Regions from separate parts of the Plantactinospora sp. GCM10030261 genome, predicted to be linked through region 4. Evidence: riboswitches for the same ligand, from Rfam matches in the RefSeq annotation. Region 4 holds a riboswitch; each other region holds the start of a gene.
What was found. Region 4 has a riboswitch for cyclic di-AMP ahead of ACFQUZ_RS07925 (NlpC/P60 family protein). Riboswitches for the same ligand answer to the same signal wherever they lie in the genome.

Region 1 (4,205 bases), on a different contig from region 4:
CGCGGTACGCCCGGCCGCCGCCTCAGCGAGCAGCTTCTCCGCCGTCCGACGGCGCGCCCCCCGGTCGACCTCGATCACCACCGGCGCGCCGTCCGCCCGGGCGCACGCCGCGTCCACCCACGAGTGCTGGTGCTGGTACGGCGGGGGCAGCGGGAACACGCTTGCCGCGCGCCGGTACACCCGCCAGCCCTGGTCCCTGCCCCACCGCACCACCGCGTCCACCAGCAGCGCGCTCACCTGGTCGGCCGTCCGGTCCAGGAAGGTGACCCCGGCCAGCCAGGCGGCCAGCGAGTCGCGGATCCGGCCCGCGTCGTCGCCGGCCGGTGGTGGAGGGGAGGCTCCGGGTGACGCCGGGCGACGCTGGGTCGGGGCGGGATGGTCCCGAGCCGACGCCGGACGACCGTCTCCGGTCATCCGGAACCCCCGGCCACCGACGGGAGGATCTGCACCTCCGCGTCGGCCGGCACCGGCGTGGCCAGCCCGCCGACCCGCCGGCAGTCCTCACCGTCGACGTAGATGTTGACGTACCGGCGGAGTTGGCCCTGCTCGTCCCGGAGCCGGCGGTGCAGGCGTGGCCACCCGGCGGCGAGCTGGTCGAGCACCGCGGCCAGGGTGCCGGCGCCGACCGGCAGGTCCAACCGGCGCTCGCCACCGGAGTCCGGCCGGAGGGCGGCGGGAATCAGGACGGTGACCACCTCAGACCGCCACGGCGCGGACGCAGAGCACGTCCGGCAGGTGGGTCGCCACTGGCGACCACGAGTCACCCTCGTCGCGGCTGGCGTAGACCTCCCCGGAGCGGGTGCCGAAGTAGACACCGGTGGAACTGGCGTCGTCGACGCACATGGCGTCCCGCAGCACCGCCGGATAGAACGGGTCGCTCGGCAGGCCGCGGCTCAACGGCTCCCACGTGTCGCCGGCATCGACGGACCGGAACACCCGGCACCGCCTGTCGACTGGGAACCGCTCGCTGTCGGCGACCAGCGGGAACGTGTAGATCACGCCAGGCCGGCGGGGGTGCGCCACCATCGGGAAGCCGAAATCGCTGGGCAGCCCCGCGGCGATCGACGACCAGGTGCCGCCGTCGTCGTCGGAGCGGTAGACGCCGTGATGGTTCTGCGCGTACAGCCGCTCCGGATCGGAACCGTCGCGAGCCACCTTGTGTACGCACTGGCCGAACTCGGGCCACTCGTCCGGTAGGAAGTAGGCCCGGATTCCGGTGTTGCCGGCGGTCCACGAGGCGCCGCCGTCCGTCGTCCGGTAGACCCCGCCGGTCGACATGGCCACCAGCACCCGAGCCGCATCGGTGGGGTGCGGCAGCACGGTGTGGATGGCCTGGCCGCCGAACCCGGCTCCCCACTGTTTCCGGTGCGGGTGGTCCCACAGCGACCGGACCAGGTCGAAGGTCCCGCCGCCGTCGGTGGAGCGGAACAGTGCTGAGGGTTCGGTGCCGGCGTAGACCAGTCCGGGTTGGTCGGCGGCGCCGGGAGCGAGCTGCCACACCCGTCCCAGGCTGGCGCCGGTCTCCTCCGGGAAGGCGACCGGGGCGTGGTCCGGCTCGTGCCACGACGCGCCGAGATCGTCGCTGGTGGCCACGCTGGGGCCGTAGTGGGAACTCGTCATCCCGGCGAGCAACCGGGGGCGGGCCGACCGCTTGTCGATGGCCACGGCGTACACGCCGGTCATCGCGAAGTGTGGCCCCGACAGCTCCCAGCGTCCGTCGTCCGCGCCGGTGGCCAGGAACAGGCCCTTGGCCGTCCCGATGGCCAGCAGGATCGTCATGGCGTCCTCCAAGCTCCTCCGCGCCCCGTCCGGCAGTATGCCCACCGGCACCGACATCGAGCCATCACCCGACCGGGCGTGCCGTGCCGGGCACACGCGTGGCCGGTCGACCGCCGACATCGGGTTGGCGGCGACGAACTGATCGACGACAACCGTCTGATCCCCTGGGAGATAGCGTTCCGCCCTTGATCGGCTGAATGGTCATCACCAATCGTCGCGCGAACGTGGAAACCGTCGTGGTCGCCCGTCAGTTGCCGTTATCCGACGTCGGTCCGGGGCGTCCGAAATCGTTTCGGTCAGCGTGGACGAATCCGGACCGTAGGCGTTTTGTGAGGCGAGCCGCATCGCTGTTTCTCCAGGTGAACAGGGGTTGGCGAACGGGTGGTAGCGCCAGTAGTGTCGTCCCGTCCCGCCGGCTGTTGTCACCAAATGGGTGGCGTCGGCGTGGACCCGCTGAATCGTTGATAGCGAGCCGGGGACCCATCGTTCCAGGGGTGAATCCGCGGATGTCAGGTCCGTGGTAGGGCGACCTTTCCCGTCCGAATCCGTCAGCTAACCCGGCAAGCGGTTGTGGAAGGAGATCCCCTCGTGCGCCGTTTCTCCCCGCGGATCCTCCCGCGTCCCGTCAACCCGTCCGCCCCCGCGCCCACCCCGGTGGCGCCCTGACCGTCGTCAGCCAGCCGTAGGTTCGCCACGCGCGACCGTCCCGCCGGTGCCGTCCGGCCCCGGGGCGCGTCGCTCTGCCCTGCCCGGCGAGGAGCCGGGCCGGTCACCCGTACCGAACCGCTGGCGGACCCGCCGGCTCCGGGACCCTTCGCGGCCGGAGCCGGAATCCCCCTGGAGGATCCCGTGCAGCATGTCGTTGAACAGATACGCCGATTGATCAACCATCCGGCCCAGCACATCCGCCGGCTGTCCACCCGGCCCCCGTACCGCCTCGGTGTCGCCGGCGTCGCGACGGTGGCCGCGGCCGGGATGGTCACCATGGTGGTCAACCAGCCACCGGAACCGGCCGACCGCACCGCGCCGGCCGGCGTCGCCGCGGCCGCACTCGCCCCCGATGCCAGCAGCCCGGCCGCGCCGACCAGCGCCCCGGCGCCGGGCGACGCTTCGCCGAGTGACCCGGCGTCGTCGGCGGCGTCCCGGTCCGCCGCCGCGCCGACCACCCAGGCGCCGCCGAAGCCGCCCGCGACGAAGTCGCTGGCCTACGACTACCAGGCGCAGACCACGTTCTACTACTGTGGCCCGGCGGCCACCCGTATCGCGCTGTCGGCGATGGGTCGTACGCCAAGCCAGGATGACCTCGCCCGCCGGCTGAACACGTCGGAACTTGGCACCGACTCGGCGGCCGACACCACCCGGGTGCTGAACGGCCTGGGCAAGGGCGCCGACTACGTCACCCGGGAACTGCCGGGCGCACCCAGCCCCGCCCAGATGGACCGGTTGCAGGCCGACGCGGTACGTGCCATCGGCGGCGGGCGCCCGATCGTGGCGAACATCGTCGGCAGCCAGGTGGACACCGAGGGCGGCTGGCACGACTACCCGGGCGGGCACTATGTCACTGTCGTCGGCTACCGGGACCAGGGCCGACTACTCAAGATCGCAGACCCGGCCTTCGTGAACGGGCAGAGTTCGTACTGGATTACCACGATCGACCTGGCGAAGTGGATGGCCACCCGCGGTTACTCCACCTGACGCCGACCGGCTCGGCCCGCCTCGGGAGTTCGGTTCCGGGGCGGGCGACGCCAGCGACCCGGGGCCGGACCGAGCTGGGCCGGTCAGTGGCCGGCGAGCAGGGCGGTCAGCCGTAGGGCGATCTTCCCGTGGCCTCCGGCGATAACGACACGCATGCGACCCAACCTACGCGACGGCGGTCTCACCCCTGGCCAGGACCGGCGCGGCGGATCATGCTTGGATACTGGTATGCCTGTTCAGCGTGGTTCCGACCAGCCGGGACGCCGGCGCCGGTCCGAGTCGGCGGCGGGCGGTCCCGAGCCACGGTGGGTGCCGGTCGCGTCGCTGGCGCCGCTCGCCCGTGCGTTGCTCAGTGACGATCTCGGAGGGCGTGCGGAGGTCCCCAGGCACGTGGCGCAGCGGGTGACCGACGAGGCGGACCGCTGGTCGGCGTACGGCTTCAGCACGGCCGATGCGGTGCGGGCGTGGTCGGATGTGCCGCCGGCCGCGGCCGCCTACCTCGCGGAGCGGCGGGTGCCGCCGGAGGTACTGGACCTGCCGACGACCGTCGGTCGGGCTTCCGTCCCGCTGAAGCTGGCCATCGCGACCGGGGTGCTGCCGGTTGAGCGGGCGTACGAACTGCTGGTCGCCACCGGCGAACATCGGCCGGAGGCATCGAACGGCTCGGCTGTCCCGACAATCCCGAGCGTCCCGCCCGATCCGATTCCCGTGGACGCCTCGCTGGCGGCAAG
Region 2 (4,205 bases), on a different contig from region 4:
CTACCGCGGGCAGTTGCTCCGGTTGCGCCGCGACGAACTCGACGCGATCCGGGAGCGGGCGTTGCCTCGCGGAGCCCGCCGCAACGAGGTGCGCCGGGCCGGCATCGACGGCCTTTTCGACGCGCTCTGGGCCCAGGCCCGCGCGCTGCGGATCGGTGGGCTGCCCGGACAGGCCGAGTTCGAGGACGAACTCGCCGAGCGCGCCGAGTTCCGTGACTTCCTGCGGGCGTGGTGGCCCCGATTGCACCCGCGACACGTGTTGGCCTGGTTGGCCCGGCCGGTGCGGCTACGGTCGTACGCCGGGGGGATCCTGTCCCGGGCGGAGATCGACATGGTGGCCGGGTCCTACCGGTCACTTGCCGACGAGGGTCCGACGATCGCCGACGTCGCGCTGCTGGACGAGTTGGACGAGTTGCTGGGACGGCCGCCACAGCCGGCTCGCCGACGGCGGGACGCGTTCCGGGTGGCCGGCGGGGTACGCGAGGTCAGCACGTACGCGGATCGGCAGCGGGCGGCCCGCGCCGAGGCGGTCCGACGCCCGGAGGACTACCGCGAATACGCCCATGTGGTGGTCGACGAGTCGCAGGACGTGTCGCCGATGCAGTGGCGGATGTTGGGCCGGCGGGGTCGGCTCGCGTCGTGGACCGTGGTCGGTGATCCGGCGCAGACGGCCTGGACCGGCGACCCGGAGGAGCTTGCCCGGGCCCGGGACAAGGCGTTGGGTCGCCGACGCCGGCACGAGTACGTGCTGTCCACCAACTACCGCAACTCGGCGGAGATCTTCGCCGTGGCGGCCCGGGTGATCCGGGAGCTGGACCCGACGCTGGTCCTGCCGACGGCGGTCCGGTCCACCGGCGTCGAGCCGGTGGCGCTCTCCGTGCCGGCCGCCGACCTGCCGGCGACGACCGTCGCGGCGGTCCGTGCGCTGCTCGACGAGGTGGCCGGCACGGTGGGTGTGATCACCCCCGGTCCGCGGCGGGCCGAGGTCACCGAATGGCTGCGTGAGCTCTCCGGTCCGCGCCTGCAGGTGGTCGACGCGTTGCAGGCAAAGGGCATGGAGTACGACGGGGTGGTGTTAATCGCGCCGGGGGAGATCCGGGCCGACTCGTCCGCCGGGGTACGCACGCTGTACGTGGCCCTGTCCCGGGCCACCCAGCGGCTGACCACGATCGACTACGCGTAGGGCGGGTCTCCGACCGGGGAGGTCCGTCCTTCCGTCGACCAAAATATTGCATGTATTGCAATGTGAGCATACATTGGTCCGGGAGGGACCGTCGGACGGAGGGTAGGGGCGTGGGAGCGGGTCATGACCACGGCGGGCAGGTGCTGCGCGTCGCGGAGCGGCACCGGGGCCGGCTGTGGATGGCCCTGATCCTGCTCACCACCCTCATGATCGTGGAGGCGGTGGCGGCGTTCGCCACCGGCTCACTCGCCCTGCTCTCCGACGCCGGTCACATGTTCACCGACGTGCTGGGCATCGGCATGGCCCTCGCCGCGATCACCGCCACCCGCCGGGCCAGCGCCGATCCGCAGCGCACCTTCGGTCTCTACCGACTGGAGGTGCTGGCCGCCCTGGCCAACGCCGTCCTGCTCTCCGGTGTCGCGATCTACGTGCTCGTGGAGGCGGTCCGCCGGTTCGGGGATCCACCCGAGGTCGTGGTCGGACCGATGCTCGTGGTGGCGGTGCTCGGCCTGGGCGCCAACCTCGTCGCGTTCGGGCTGCTGCGCGCCGGCGCACGGGAAAGCATAAACATGCGGGGCGCGTACCTGGAGGTGGTCGGCGACCTGCTGGGCTCGGTGGGCGTCATCGTCGCCGCCGGCGTGATCGCCTTGACCGACTGGTGGTGGGCCGACCCCCTGGTGGCCGTCGGGATCGGCCTGTTCATCCTGCCGCGCACCTGGCGGCTGGGGCGGGCGGCGATCCGGATCCTGGTCCAGGCGGCGCCGGAGCACCTCGACGTTCCCGCCGTTCAGGCGCGACTGTGCGCCCTCCCCGACGTGACCGACGTCCACGACCTGCACGTGTGGACGCTCACCTCGGGCATGGAGGTCGCCTCCGCGCACCTGACCGTGCGCGCCGGGGCCGAGGTCGGCGCGGTGCTCTCCGCCGCGCGCCGGGCGCTGCATGACGAGTTCGACATCGACCACGCCACTTTGCAGGTGGAGCCGGACTCCCGACCCGGGGCCTGTGGACCCACCGGCTGGTAGGTCGTAGGGCCCACGTCCGCACCGCACCCCGCCACGGAGATGAGATCGATTCATTACTCTCCGTTCACGTATCGCTTTAATGGGGCCTTAAATTTCGCCGGATCAGCCGGACTAATTGGACATTTAGCCAGACCCGCCGCACCTCCCCGCCACCATTCCCCGTCACCGCCCGTAAACTCGGCGGCGGTCTCCACCCGGAGGTGCCTTCCGGCGCCGGTGGTGGCCGCCGCTTAATCGCCTCGCGCGAGCCGGGGAACCACGTTCCTGGGGTGCATCCGCGTCAGCGGTAGGGATCTTCCGTCCCGAACCCGTCAGCTAACCCGGTCGGCGGCTGACGGAAGGATGGTTCATGGCACCTGCTCGACATTTCGTCGCGCGACTGACGCCCCCCGAGCGCGGCTCCCGAGTACGCGCCGTGCTGGCACTGATCGCCGCGGGACTCGCACTCGCCGTCGCCACGCCGGTAGCAGCGGCCGCGGCACCACCCCCGGTCGCCGGACTGCAGGCCGCGCCCGGCACCGATGACGAGGGCGGCACCGACGCTCTCCGCAAACAACTCGACGAGGCGTCCCGGGGGTTCCTCGACGCGAAAGCCAAGCTCGACGCCTCGACCAAACGCCAGCAGGAGCTGGCCAGCCGGTTGGGCACCATCGAAACCGAGTTGACCACCCGGAGCCAGACGGTCGGTGAGTTGGCCGACACCGCGTACCGCACCGGTCGGCTCGGCCCGGTGACCGCCCTGTTGAACTCCGACGGTCCGGACGGACTGATGGACCGGGCCGCCCGGCTCGAAGCGGTGGCGGCCAACGAGGACCGGCAGCTGCGCGCGTTGGTCGAGTCCCGCAACGCCGAGACCGAGGCGAAGGCCGCGGTCGACCGGGAGATCGCCGAGCAACGCGCCCAGCTCACCGTGATGACCAAGCGCAAACAGCAGGCCGAACGAGCCCTGGCCGTCGCCGGCAGCTCAGCCCGGTCCACCGGCGGCAGCGGCGGTACGTCGTCCGCCTCGGCGAAGCCGGCGCCGCGCAACTCCGACGGTTCGTGGCCGAGCGAGTCGTGCAGCGTCAACGACCCGACGACCTCGGGCTGCATCACCCCACGCACGTTGCACGCCATGAACCAGGCCAAGGCCGCCGGGTTCACCCGGTTCGTCTCCTGCTTCCGCAGCGGCGGATCGGGCGAGCACCCGAAGGGTCGGGCGTGCGACTTCGCCGCCCAGAAGGGCGGTTTCGGCGGCGTGGCCACTGGCGGCGACCGCACCTACGGCAACAACCTGGCGGCGTACTTCGTGAAGAACGCCAACCGGCTCGGCGTGCTGTACGTCATCTGGTTCAAGGAGATCTGGTTGCCGAGCAGCGGCTGGAAGTCCTACAGCGGCGCGGGCGGCGACCCGTCCAGCGACCACACCAACCACGTCCACCTGTCGATGAACTGACCCGCGACGGACCACCTCGGCCGGTCGGCGCACCGCGCCGGCCGCCCCGTCGCACGCCCTCCCCACGCGTATGCCCCTGACGCGTATGCCCCTGTCGATCTAGGGCAGATGGTCGCGTTTTGATCTCCAATCACAACCATCTGCCCTAGATCGACGGGGCCACCGGCGGGGGGCGAGGGCTACTGGGTGCGGGACAGGGCGGTGAGGAGCGTCCGGACACCGGGTCCGGGGTCGAAATCGGGTTCCGGGAACGAGAGTTGGTGCATGATCACCCCGTCCAGGTAGTCGAGCAGTAACCGGGCGTGGGTCTCCGGCTGCGCCGAACCGGCCCGGCGCAGCCACGGCACGGCCCACCGGAGGACGTCCGCCCTGCCGCGCAGCATGTGCGACTGCAACTCCGGGCGGACCGCCGCCTCCAGCGCGAGCGCGTACCGGGCGAGCGTGCGGTCTCGCGCCGGCCCGACCGCACCCCGCACCACCTCGATCAGCGCCTGGGCCAGCTCTGTCGGGTCCCCTGGTGACACCTCGCCGGCGAACCGCTCCCAGTCGGCCTGGTCCAGCG
Region 3 (4,205 bases), on a different contig from region 4:
GGACCCGGTGATGGTGTTGCCCCGGCACGTGTAGTACCGAATCCCGGGGCTTTCCTGGTCACCACGGAAGTAGACGCCCCAGTCACACTCCAACATCTGGTTGTCGAGCACCGCGCAGAAATCGGCGTCCGCGACGAAGACCGTACAGTTGAACGGGCTGGCCACGGCCGAGCCGTGCCCGCACCGACGCATTACTGAGCCCACGACTCGGGTGTGGTGCGCACCGGGCTGAATACTCACCGCACAGCCGGCGATGTCGGTGAACGAGCACCGGTCGACCGTACTGCCGGCCGCGCTGCCCTCGACGATCACGGCCAGGCCGCTCGCCTGACCGTTACCGTCGAAGACCAGGCCGCGTACGGTGTGGCCCGCACCCCGCAACCGCATGAGGTTGACGGCGGCGCCGGCCTTGACGGTGGCGCCGCTCGCACTGATCACCTGAGGTGCCGCCTGGGCGACGAGCAGCGTGCCGGTGACCAGGTAGGTGCTTTCTGGGCCGCCGAAGTCGACGCCTCGGTTGGCCGCCAGGCAGGCGTTTACCGCAGCGGTGTCGTCCGCGACGCCGTCGCCGACGGCGCCGTAGTCTCGCGGCGAGGCGGCCGGCGTCGCGGCGAGGGCTGACGTCGTCGTGGGGGCCGCGGCGGCCGGGGCACCCGACCCGGCGATGACGCTGCCGAACGCCACCGGTGTGCCGTACAGCAATGTCCGCCTGGTTACCTGCTGACTTTCCATGACCCCTCCCCCGAATGTCGGAATCGGGGCGGATCATAACCGATCAATGGCTTGGGTTCGGGGCGGCCCGCCAGGCCCCGGCGCGCGAAACGGCCCTCGGCGGGATTCGCCGAGGGCCGTTCGGTCGTGCGGATCGGTGCCGCTAGAGCATCGACATGTGTACGTGATCGGTATGGTCCGACGGGCCGCTGTAGGAACTCCAACCGGTGGTCGGGAACCAGATCTGCTTGTACCAGATGATGTAGTAGATGCCGAGCCGGTCGGCGTTGCGGACCAGGAACGCGGCCAGGTTGTTCCCGTACCGCCGCTGGTCGGTGTTCTGTGCCGAGACGAACCCGGACTTGACGAGCGACCAGTCGCAGGCGCGGCCCTTCGGGTGTTCGAACGGGCCGCCGGAGCGGTGACAGCCGACAAAGCGGGTGAAGCCGGCCTTGCGCGTCTCGTGGTACGCGTTCAGGGTGCGGCCGGTGACGCAGCCGGAGGTGGTCGGGTCGTTCTTGTTGCAGGACTCGCTGGGCCAGCCGCCGTCGGAGTCCCGGGGCGCGGCCTTGGCCACCGGCGAGGTGGAGGCGACGCCGACATCGCGGATCGACCGGTTGCCGCCGAGCAGCTTGAACGCCTTGTCGGCCTCCTGCTTCTGCTTGGCCATCACGTTGGTCTGTCGCTGCTGCTCCGCGATCTGGACATCGATCAAAATCTTGGCCTGGGTGGCGCGGTTACGGGCGTCGTTCAGCGCGCCGATCTTGCTGTCGTTGACCAGGTTGACCTCGTGTAGCCGGGCGGCGCGGTCGACGAAGGTGTCCGACGACGCGCTGTTGAGCAGCATCGCCGCACCGCCCAGTCGACCGGTCCGGTAGGACGAGGCGGCGATCGTTCCCACCTCGGGCATCAGCCGGTCGATCTCACCCTGGGCCCGGGTCATCTCGGTGGTCAGCTGCTGCTGACGCTGCTTCGACTTGTCCAGCTTCCCCTTCGCCTGGACGAACGCTCGGTTCGTGGACTCCAGCCAGTCGCTGAGCAGGGGTGGTGGCTTCTGCGTCTCTCCGTGACCATCCGGTGCCGGAGCGTCCGGGTCTGCTGCGGCTGGGGCGGGGGTGGCCAGGACGGCGATCGCCGCCACTGCTCCGACGATCGGGGCCAACCAGCGGTGTCGGCGCGGCATCGTTGCTGTCTGTTCCTTCCGTCAACCGCCGACCGGGTTAGCTGACGGGCGCGGGGCGGAAGTGGCCCCTACCGCTGTCGCGGATTAGCCCCAGGTGCTCGGGTCCCCGGCTCGCCTCGCGGCGATTGGGCGGCGGCACCGCAGGCGCCAGGCGCGCCAGAGGCGGTGACCGATTCGCGAATTTACCTCATCGGAGCAGCCGCGATCCAGCGCATGTGCCCAGTTCGATCGTCCTTTCCGGAGGGTTTCACGGTATGCGGTCGTCACCTGTCGCTGGGTGGCCGGACCGGCTCCGGAAGGCCGGCGGAAGTATCCCGACGTAACCGTCCGAATACCGAACAGCTGACCGGTCGTTGGTCAGCTGGACCGGCTAACCTCGGACAGTGATCGAGACCGACATCACGGTGGAGGACGGGCACCGGCTCCACGTCTACGACACAGGCGCCGGACCGGACCGCCGGCTGGCCGTCTTCTGGCACCATGGCACCCCGAACATCGGGGCACCCCCGGAGCCGCTCTTCGCCACCGCCGCGGACCTGGGCATCCGTTGGGTGTCCTACGACCGGCCCGGCTACGGTGGATCGACCCGCCGGCCCGGCCGCGACGTGGCGTCCGCCGCCGGTCACGTCCGGGCCGTCGCCGACGCGCTGGGCATCGACCGGTTCGCGGTGATGGGCCACTCAGGGGGTGGCCCACACGCGTTGGCCTGCGCCGCGTTGCTTCCCGATCGTGTGCTCGGCGCGGTCAGCATGGCGGGGCTGGCCCCGTACGACGCCGAAGGGCTGGACTGGTTCGCGGGCATGGTGCCCTCCGGGGTGGCATCCCTGCGGGCCGCCGCCGAAGGTCGGGCGGCCAAGGAGGCCTACGAACTCTCGGGCGTCGAGTACGACCCGGAGTTCACCGCCGCGGATCACGCTGCCCTCGCCGACGAGTGGTCCTGGCTGATCAGCGTCGTGAACCCGGCGCTGGCGAACGGTCCTGGCGGACTGGTCGACGACGACATCGCCTACGTAACCTCGTGGGGCTTCGACCCGGCCCGGACGACCGGCCCGCTCCTGCTCCTGTACGGCGACCGGGACCGGGTGGTGCCGCGGGCGCACGGCGACTGGTTGGCGCGCCGGTGTGCCGCCGCCGAGTTTCGGACGACGCCAGACGACGGACACGTCTCGATCCTGGCCTCCGACGCGGCGAGGGCGCTGCACTGGCTCCGGGAACGCGCTTGAGCGCGAGGCAGGCCCTCAGCCAGGCGCTAACTGCTCTGCCTGAGGGGCCCAACCTTCGCACTCAGCCCTTGCGGCCCTGGGTGGCCACTCCCTCGATGAAGTAGCGCTGGCCGAAGCTGAACAGCAGGAGCATTGGCAGCGTCACGAGCAACGAGGCGACCATGACGTACTGGTAGTCGCCCTGGCCGCCGGCCGTCGGGCTGTACTTCGTCATGGCGTACGCGATGCCCAGCGGCGCGGTGAAGTCCTCGACCGATCCGGCGTTGAGGTAGATCAGCGCGCCCTGGAAGTTGTTCCACGCCGCCTGGAACTCGAACAGGAACACGATGATGAACGACGGGATGGACAGCGGCATGGCGATCCGCCAGAACAACTGCCAGTAGCTAGACCCGTCCATCCGGGCCGCCTCGAACAACTCCCGGGGCAGGCCGAGGTAGAACTGGCGTTGCAGGAAGATGTAGAAGGCGGAGCCGAACAGGTTGGCCCCGAACAGCGGCACCCAGGTGCCGAGGAAGCCGGTCTCCTTCCAGATCAGGTACATCGGGATCATCGTCACCGAGGCCGGCAGCATCATGGTGCCGAGGACCAGCCCGAACAGGATGTTGCGGCCGGGGAACCGGAAGTACGCGAACCCGAAGGCCACCACCGAGCTGGAGATCGAGACCGCCGCGGCGGCGAGTAGCGCGATCGCGACGCTGTTGAACATCCAGTTCAGCAGCGGCAGTTGATTCCAGATCTCGACGTAGTTGTCGAAGCGCCACGTTCGCGGAATGAGGGAGTTGTCGAACACCTGGCTCGCCGGCTTGAGGCTCGCCGCGATCAACCAGACCAGCGGATACAGGAACAACGCCGCGAAGCCGACGAGCAGCGCCGTCAGCAGGATTCGGCCGACGGTCCACTTCGTCGGCGGCGGCTGTGGCTCGACCGCCTTCTCGGTGGGTGCGGCGTCGACCGCCTCGGCCAGCGCGGGAGCCGGTGGGGGTGCGGTGCTGGGGCCGATTGTCGTCATGACCGGTCTCCCTCGTAGTACACGAAGCGGTTGCCGACCTTGACCTGGATGAAGGTCAGGATCATCAGGATGACGAAGA
Region 4 (4,205 bases):
TGCCGGGCACGTTGTCGTGGCCGATGATGTGCTGCCGGTCCAGCGGGATGCCGAGGCTGGTGGCGAGGTAGCGGACCAGCTTGGCCGAGTTGCGGTACATCGCCTCGGTGTACCAGGTGCCCTGGGCGGCGAATCCCTCGTGCTCCAGGCCGATCGACTTGGCGTTGACGTACCAGTTGCCGGCGTGCCAGGCCACGTCCTTCGTCTTCACGTGCTGGGCGATGTGGCCGTCCACCGAGCGCAGCGTGTAGTGCCAGCTCACGTAGGTCGGGTCCTGCACCAGGTCGAGCGTGGTGGCGTAGCTGCCCTCGGTGTCGTGGATGACGATGTACTCGATCTTCTGCCGGCCCGGCCGGTCGGACAGGTCGTGGTTGCCGTAGTCGCCGACCGTCGGGCCGTACTGCTCGTACGGCGCGGGGATCCACTCGCAGGAGATGGTGGTCGGGCATTCCAGCCCGTCCGGGCGCGGTTTCGGTGCGCGTAGTCCGACCCGGCCGAGCCACGACCGCGCCGGTTCGACCGCCCGGGCGGGCAGCCGCAGCCGATGCCCGTCGTCGGTGGTCCGTTCCGCGCCGGCCTTGATTGTCGCGTACACCTCGTTGGCGAACGCCGCCGCCGCGTCCGTGGTCTCCGCGCCGGAGTACCGGGCGACCGCGCCGAACCAGGCTGCCGGGTCGCTGCCGGCACCGACCGGCCCGCCCAGCGCCTTCTGGTACGCGGTGAGCAGTGCGGCGCCGCCGCGGATGTTGCTGGTCGGGTCGGTACGCAGGGCCGCCGGGTCGGCTCCGGTGAGGCGCGCCGCGGCGTCCATGGTCTGCAGGGCGGGGGCGTCCGGTGCGGGGTCGGCGACTGGCCGGTGAGCGTCGAGCGCGGGCCGGGCCGAGTCGCCGCGCGGATCCTCCGCCGGGCCGTAGTGGCCGGACCGGGGCTGGTTGCGCACGTGTCGCGCGTCGGTGAGGTGCATGGGTCCGTAGCCGGCCGCCGTGCTGGGGGTGCCCGCGTTTGTGTTCCACCGGGACTCCAGGTAGGAGACGCCGAGGAGCACGCTTTCCGGTACGCCGTACTCGGTCGCGGCCCGGGCGTACGCCCGCTGCCGGCCGTCGGTACCGGGGTCGGCGGTGGCCGGTCCGCCGGCCGGGACGAGTGTCGCCACCGCGACCAGTGCCGTGGCGATCAGGACACGGCCGCCCGGTGGGGGTTCGGGACGGTGCATCGGACCTCCTGGTTCCGGGGATGCTTCCTGGTCACCCTGGCCCGCGATCGTGGTTCACGTCAACAGATGTCGATTCGAAGTAGGCGAATGCAAGAAACCTTCATGACGTGACGTTGTGTCACAGCCCGGAGTGTTAAACGACGCACCGGGTCTCCGGGCTTGCGTCCATCAGGCGCCCTGCCTACTCTTGGTCACCGTCGAGCGGTGACGGTCAGTCCAACCGGGACGACGACAACTCGATACGCCGAATCGTCGACGTGCGAACCGGGGACCCACGCACCACCGGGGTGAATCCGCAGAACCTGCGGTAGGGCGTTTCTCTTCCGTCCGAACCCGTCAGCTAACCCGGTAGGCGGAGCAGGGGAGAAGGAGTATCAGCCTCGGTGGCTAGCCATGCCTGGCGACCGCGGCCCGCTCGTCCGGCGATTGCCGGTCGACGCGCCGCCCGGTCGCGTCCGCGTTGGTCCGTCCTGTCCACCGCCCTCAGTGCGATCGCCGGACTCGCGATCACGCTTGTCGGCGCCGCGCCGGCCCAGGCCGAACCGTCGGTGACAGAGATCGAGAAGCAGATCGACGTCGCCTGGAACAAGCTCGAACCGGTCATCGAGCAGCACAACGCAGCCCGCCAGGAGCTGGGCGCGAAGCGCAAGCAGGCCGACGCGCTGGCCAAGAAGATCGCGCCGCTGCAGGCCGAGGTCGACCGGGTCACCGGAAAGATCGGTGGACTGGCCGCCAACGCCTACAAGGGTGACCAGGCATCGGTGGTGAACGCGCTGCTCACCACAGGCAGCCCGACCGGCCTGATGGACGGGCTGGAGATCCTCGACCAGTACAGCCGCAACCGGCAGCGCGAGGTGCGGGCCGCGGTCGAACTCAAGCACAAGTACGAGGAGCAGAAGGCGCCGCTGGACCTGCTCATCGCCCAGCTCGCCAAGTCCGAGGCCGAGTTGGGGGCCAAGGCCAAGGAGATCAACGCCGAGGTCGACCGGTTGCAGAAGCTGCGCATCCAGGCGTACGGCAATGGTGGCGGTGGGGTGTTCCGGCCGGCACCGTGTCCCGCGGTCTATCCCGGTGGCGACTCCGGCAAGGTGGTGAAGTTCGCCTGTGCCCAGATCGGTAAGCCGTACTACTGGGGCTCGGACGGACCCAGTTCGTACGACTGCTCCGGCCTGATGCTGCGGGCCTGGGCCCAGGTCGGTGTCAGCCTGCCGCACAACGCGGCCCAGCAGTACAACCGCACCAAACGGGTCAGCCGGAGCCAACTTCAGCCCGGTGACATGGTGTTCTACAGCGGCCTCTCGCACGTCGGGATGTACGTGGGTGGCGGGTGGATTGTCCACGCACCGCAGAGCGGTGACCACGTCCGGATGAAGCGGGTCGACGACGGCAGCATCGTGGGTTACGGCCGCCCATAGGTTATCGAACGGCCCCTTCCTATCGCGTTTCGCGCCTGGGAAGGGGCCGTTCGACGCTCAGGTGTGCAGCGGGCCGCGTGGCTCAGTGGTTGGGTGGCCAGGTCCGCCAGTTCCGCCAGGACCGGCTCGGCGTCGGCCCGCGCTGGTGCTGGTACCGCGAGCCGTAGACCTCGGAGCCGTACGGGTGCTCGGCCGGTGACGACAGCCGGAAGATGCACAACTGGCCGATCTTCATCCCCGGCCACAGGGTGATCGGCAGGTTGGCGACGTTCGACAGCTCCAGCGTGACGTGCCCCGAGAAGCCGGGGTCGATGAATCCGGCGGTCGAGTGCGTGAGCAGGCCGAGCCTGCCGAGTGAACTCTTCCCCTCCAGTCGGCCGGCGAGCTGGTCGCCCAGCGAGATGACCTCAAGCGTGGACGCGAGCACGAACTCGCCCGGGTGTAGCACGAACGGGTCGCCGCCGGGGACCTCCACCTCCGAGGTGAGGTCGTCCTGCCGCTCCGCCGGGTCGATGTGGGTGTAGAGGTGGTTGTTGAAGACCCGGAACAGCCGGTCCAGTCGGACGTCGATGCTCGACGGCTGCACCAGGGCGGGCTCGAACGGGTCGAGGCCCAGGTTGCCCGCCTTGATCTCGAGCACCAGGTCCCGGTCCGAGAGCAGCATTGCGCCACCATATCGGCCGGGCCGGCTCGGTCATCCGACCGGGGGACCCGCCGTGTCGCGGTGGCTCCTCGTACAGGTGTTCGATAGACTGATCACATGGCTTCCTGGACCGAATTCGCCTCCGACGAGCCCCGCCTCGCCGAGAGCATCCGCGGCCTTCTCCAGCAGTACGGACCGGGCCTCGGCTACCTCGCGACGGTGCGCGCGGATGGTGGGCCGCGGGTGCATCCCGTCTCCCCCGTGATCACCCCCGACGGGCTCTACTGTTTCGTGGTCGACTCGCCCAAACGGCGGGATCTCGAACGCGACGGCCGCTACGCTCTGCACTCGTTTCCTCCCGAGGACAGCGACGACGAGGCGTACGTCGCCGGTCGGGCCCGTCCGGTGACCGACGAGGCGCGGGTGGCCGAGCTGGCCGACACGCTGCGGGCGGCACCGCAGGTGGACTGGCGGCTCTTCGAGTTCACGGTGGACGTGGCGATGCTGGCCCGCCGTGGTGACGGCCCTGGTCCGCTGACCGGCCGGCCCGCCGAGCGTCCCGCGGTGCAGGTCTGGCTCGACCCGTCGGCGGCGCCTTCCCCGGCTCGGGGGTCCGGCGGTTCACGGCGGGCCCGCCCGCGCCGCGTCAACCAGGTGCCGGTGGGAAAGCAGGTTCCGCTGGAAACGGCGGTGCCGGCCCCGTGAGTCGGAGCCGGCACCGTCGAGGGTTCGGTCAGGACGCGCGGTACGCGTTCCACGCGGTAAGCATCCGGCTGGCCTGGCCCGACGTGAACTGGTACATGCACGAGTCGTAGGTGTAGTCCATGAAGTTGCGGATCGGGTCGAGGCCCGGGGCGGAGCAGGTGTCCCGGCCGGTCGGGCACTGGTAGGCCGGCGACGCCTCGGCGGGGGTGTCCGACACCTGGTCACCGGA

Region 1: another riboswitch for cyclic di-AMP. It lies ahead of ACFQUZ_RS30115 (C39 family peptidase); the one in region 4 lies ahead of ACFQUZ_RS07925 (NlpC/P60 family protein).
Region 2: another riboswitch for cyclic di-AMP. It lies ahead of ACFQUZ_RS07070 (coiled-coil domain-containing protein); the one in region 4 lies ahead of ACFQUZ_RS07925 (NlpC/P60 family protein).
Region 3: another riboswitch for cyclic di-AMP. It lies ahead of ACFQUZ_RS23390 (coiled-coil domain-containing protein); the one in region 4 lies ahead of ACFQUZ_RS07925 (NlpC/P60 family protein).

What each region holds. Positions count from the first base shown of each region.
Region 1 covers NZ_JBHTDD010000040.1:39,179-43,383, reverse strand. The annotation lists gene ACFQUZ_RS30130 (hypothetical protein) at 1-414, opposite strand, end outside; gene ACFQUZ_RS30125 (MoaD/ThiS family protein) at 411-695, opposite strand; gene ACFQUZ_RS30120 (WD40/YVTN/BNR-like repeat-containing protein) at 697-1,779, opposite strand; cyclic di-AMP (ydaO/yuaA leader) riboswitch at 2,221-2,361, shown strand; gene ACFQUZ_RS30115 (C39 family peptidase) at 2,617-3,474, shown strand; gene ACFQUZ_RS30110 (hypothetical protein) at 3,703-4,205, shown strand, end outside.
Region 2 covers NZ_JBHTDD010000004.1:129,332-133,536, reverse strand. The annotation lists gene ACFQUZ_RS07080 (HelD family protein) at 1-1,183, shown strand, start outside; gene ACFQUZ_RS07075 (cation diffusion facilitator family transporter) at 1,294-2,208, shown strand; cyclic di-AMP (ydaO/yuaA leader) riboswitch at 2,426-2,554, shown strand; gene ACFQUZ_RS07070 (coiled-coil domain-containing protein) at 2,558-3,643, shown strand; gene ACFQUZ_RS07065 (TetR/AcrR family transcriptional regulator) at 3,823-4,205, opposite strand, start outside.
Region 3 covers NZ_JBHTDD010000022.1:39,364-43,568, forward strand. The annotation lists gene ACFQUZ_RS23385 (right-handed parallel beta-helix repeat-containing protein) at 1-732, opposite strand, end outside; gene ACFQUZ_RS23390 (coiled-coil domain-containing protein) at 875-1,894, opposite strand; cyclic di-AMP (ydaO/yuaA leader) riboswitch at 1,905-2,036, opposite strand; gene ACFQUZ_RS23395 (alpha/beta fold hydrolase) at 2,278-3,117, shown strand; gene ACFQUZ_RS23400 (carbohydrate ABC transporter permease) at 3,179-4,126, opposite strand; gene ACFQUZ_RS23405 (carbohydrate ABC transporter permease) at 4,123-4,205, opposite strand, start outside.
Region 4 covers NZ_JBHTDD010000005.1:27,388-31,592, forward strand. The annotation lists gene ACFQUZ_RS07920 (N-acetylmuramoyl-L-alanine amidase) at 1-1,213, opposite strand, end outside; cyclic di-AMP (ydaO/yuaA leader) riboswitch at 1,446-1,583, shown strand; gene ACFQUZ_RS07925 (NlpC/P60 family protein) at 1,597-2,628, shown strand; gene dcd (dCTP deaminase) at 2,711-3,292, opposite strand; gene ACFQUZ_RS07935 (pyridoxamine 5'-phosphate oxidase family protein) at 3,389-3,976, shown strand; gene ACFQUZ_RS07940 (zinc metalloprotease) at 4,005-4,205, opposite strand, start outside.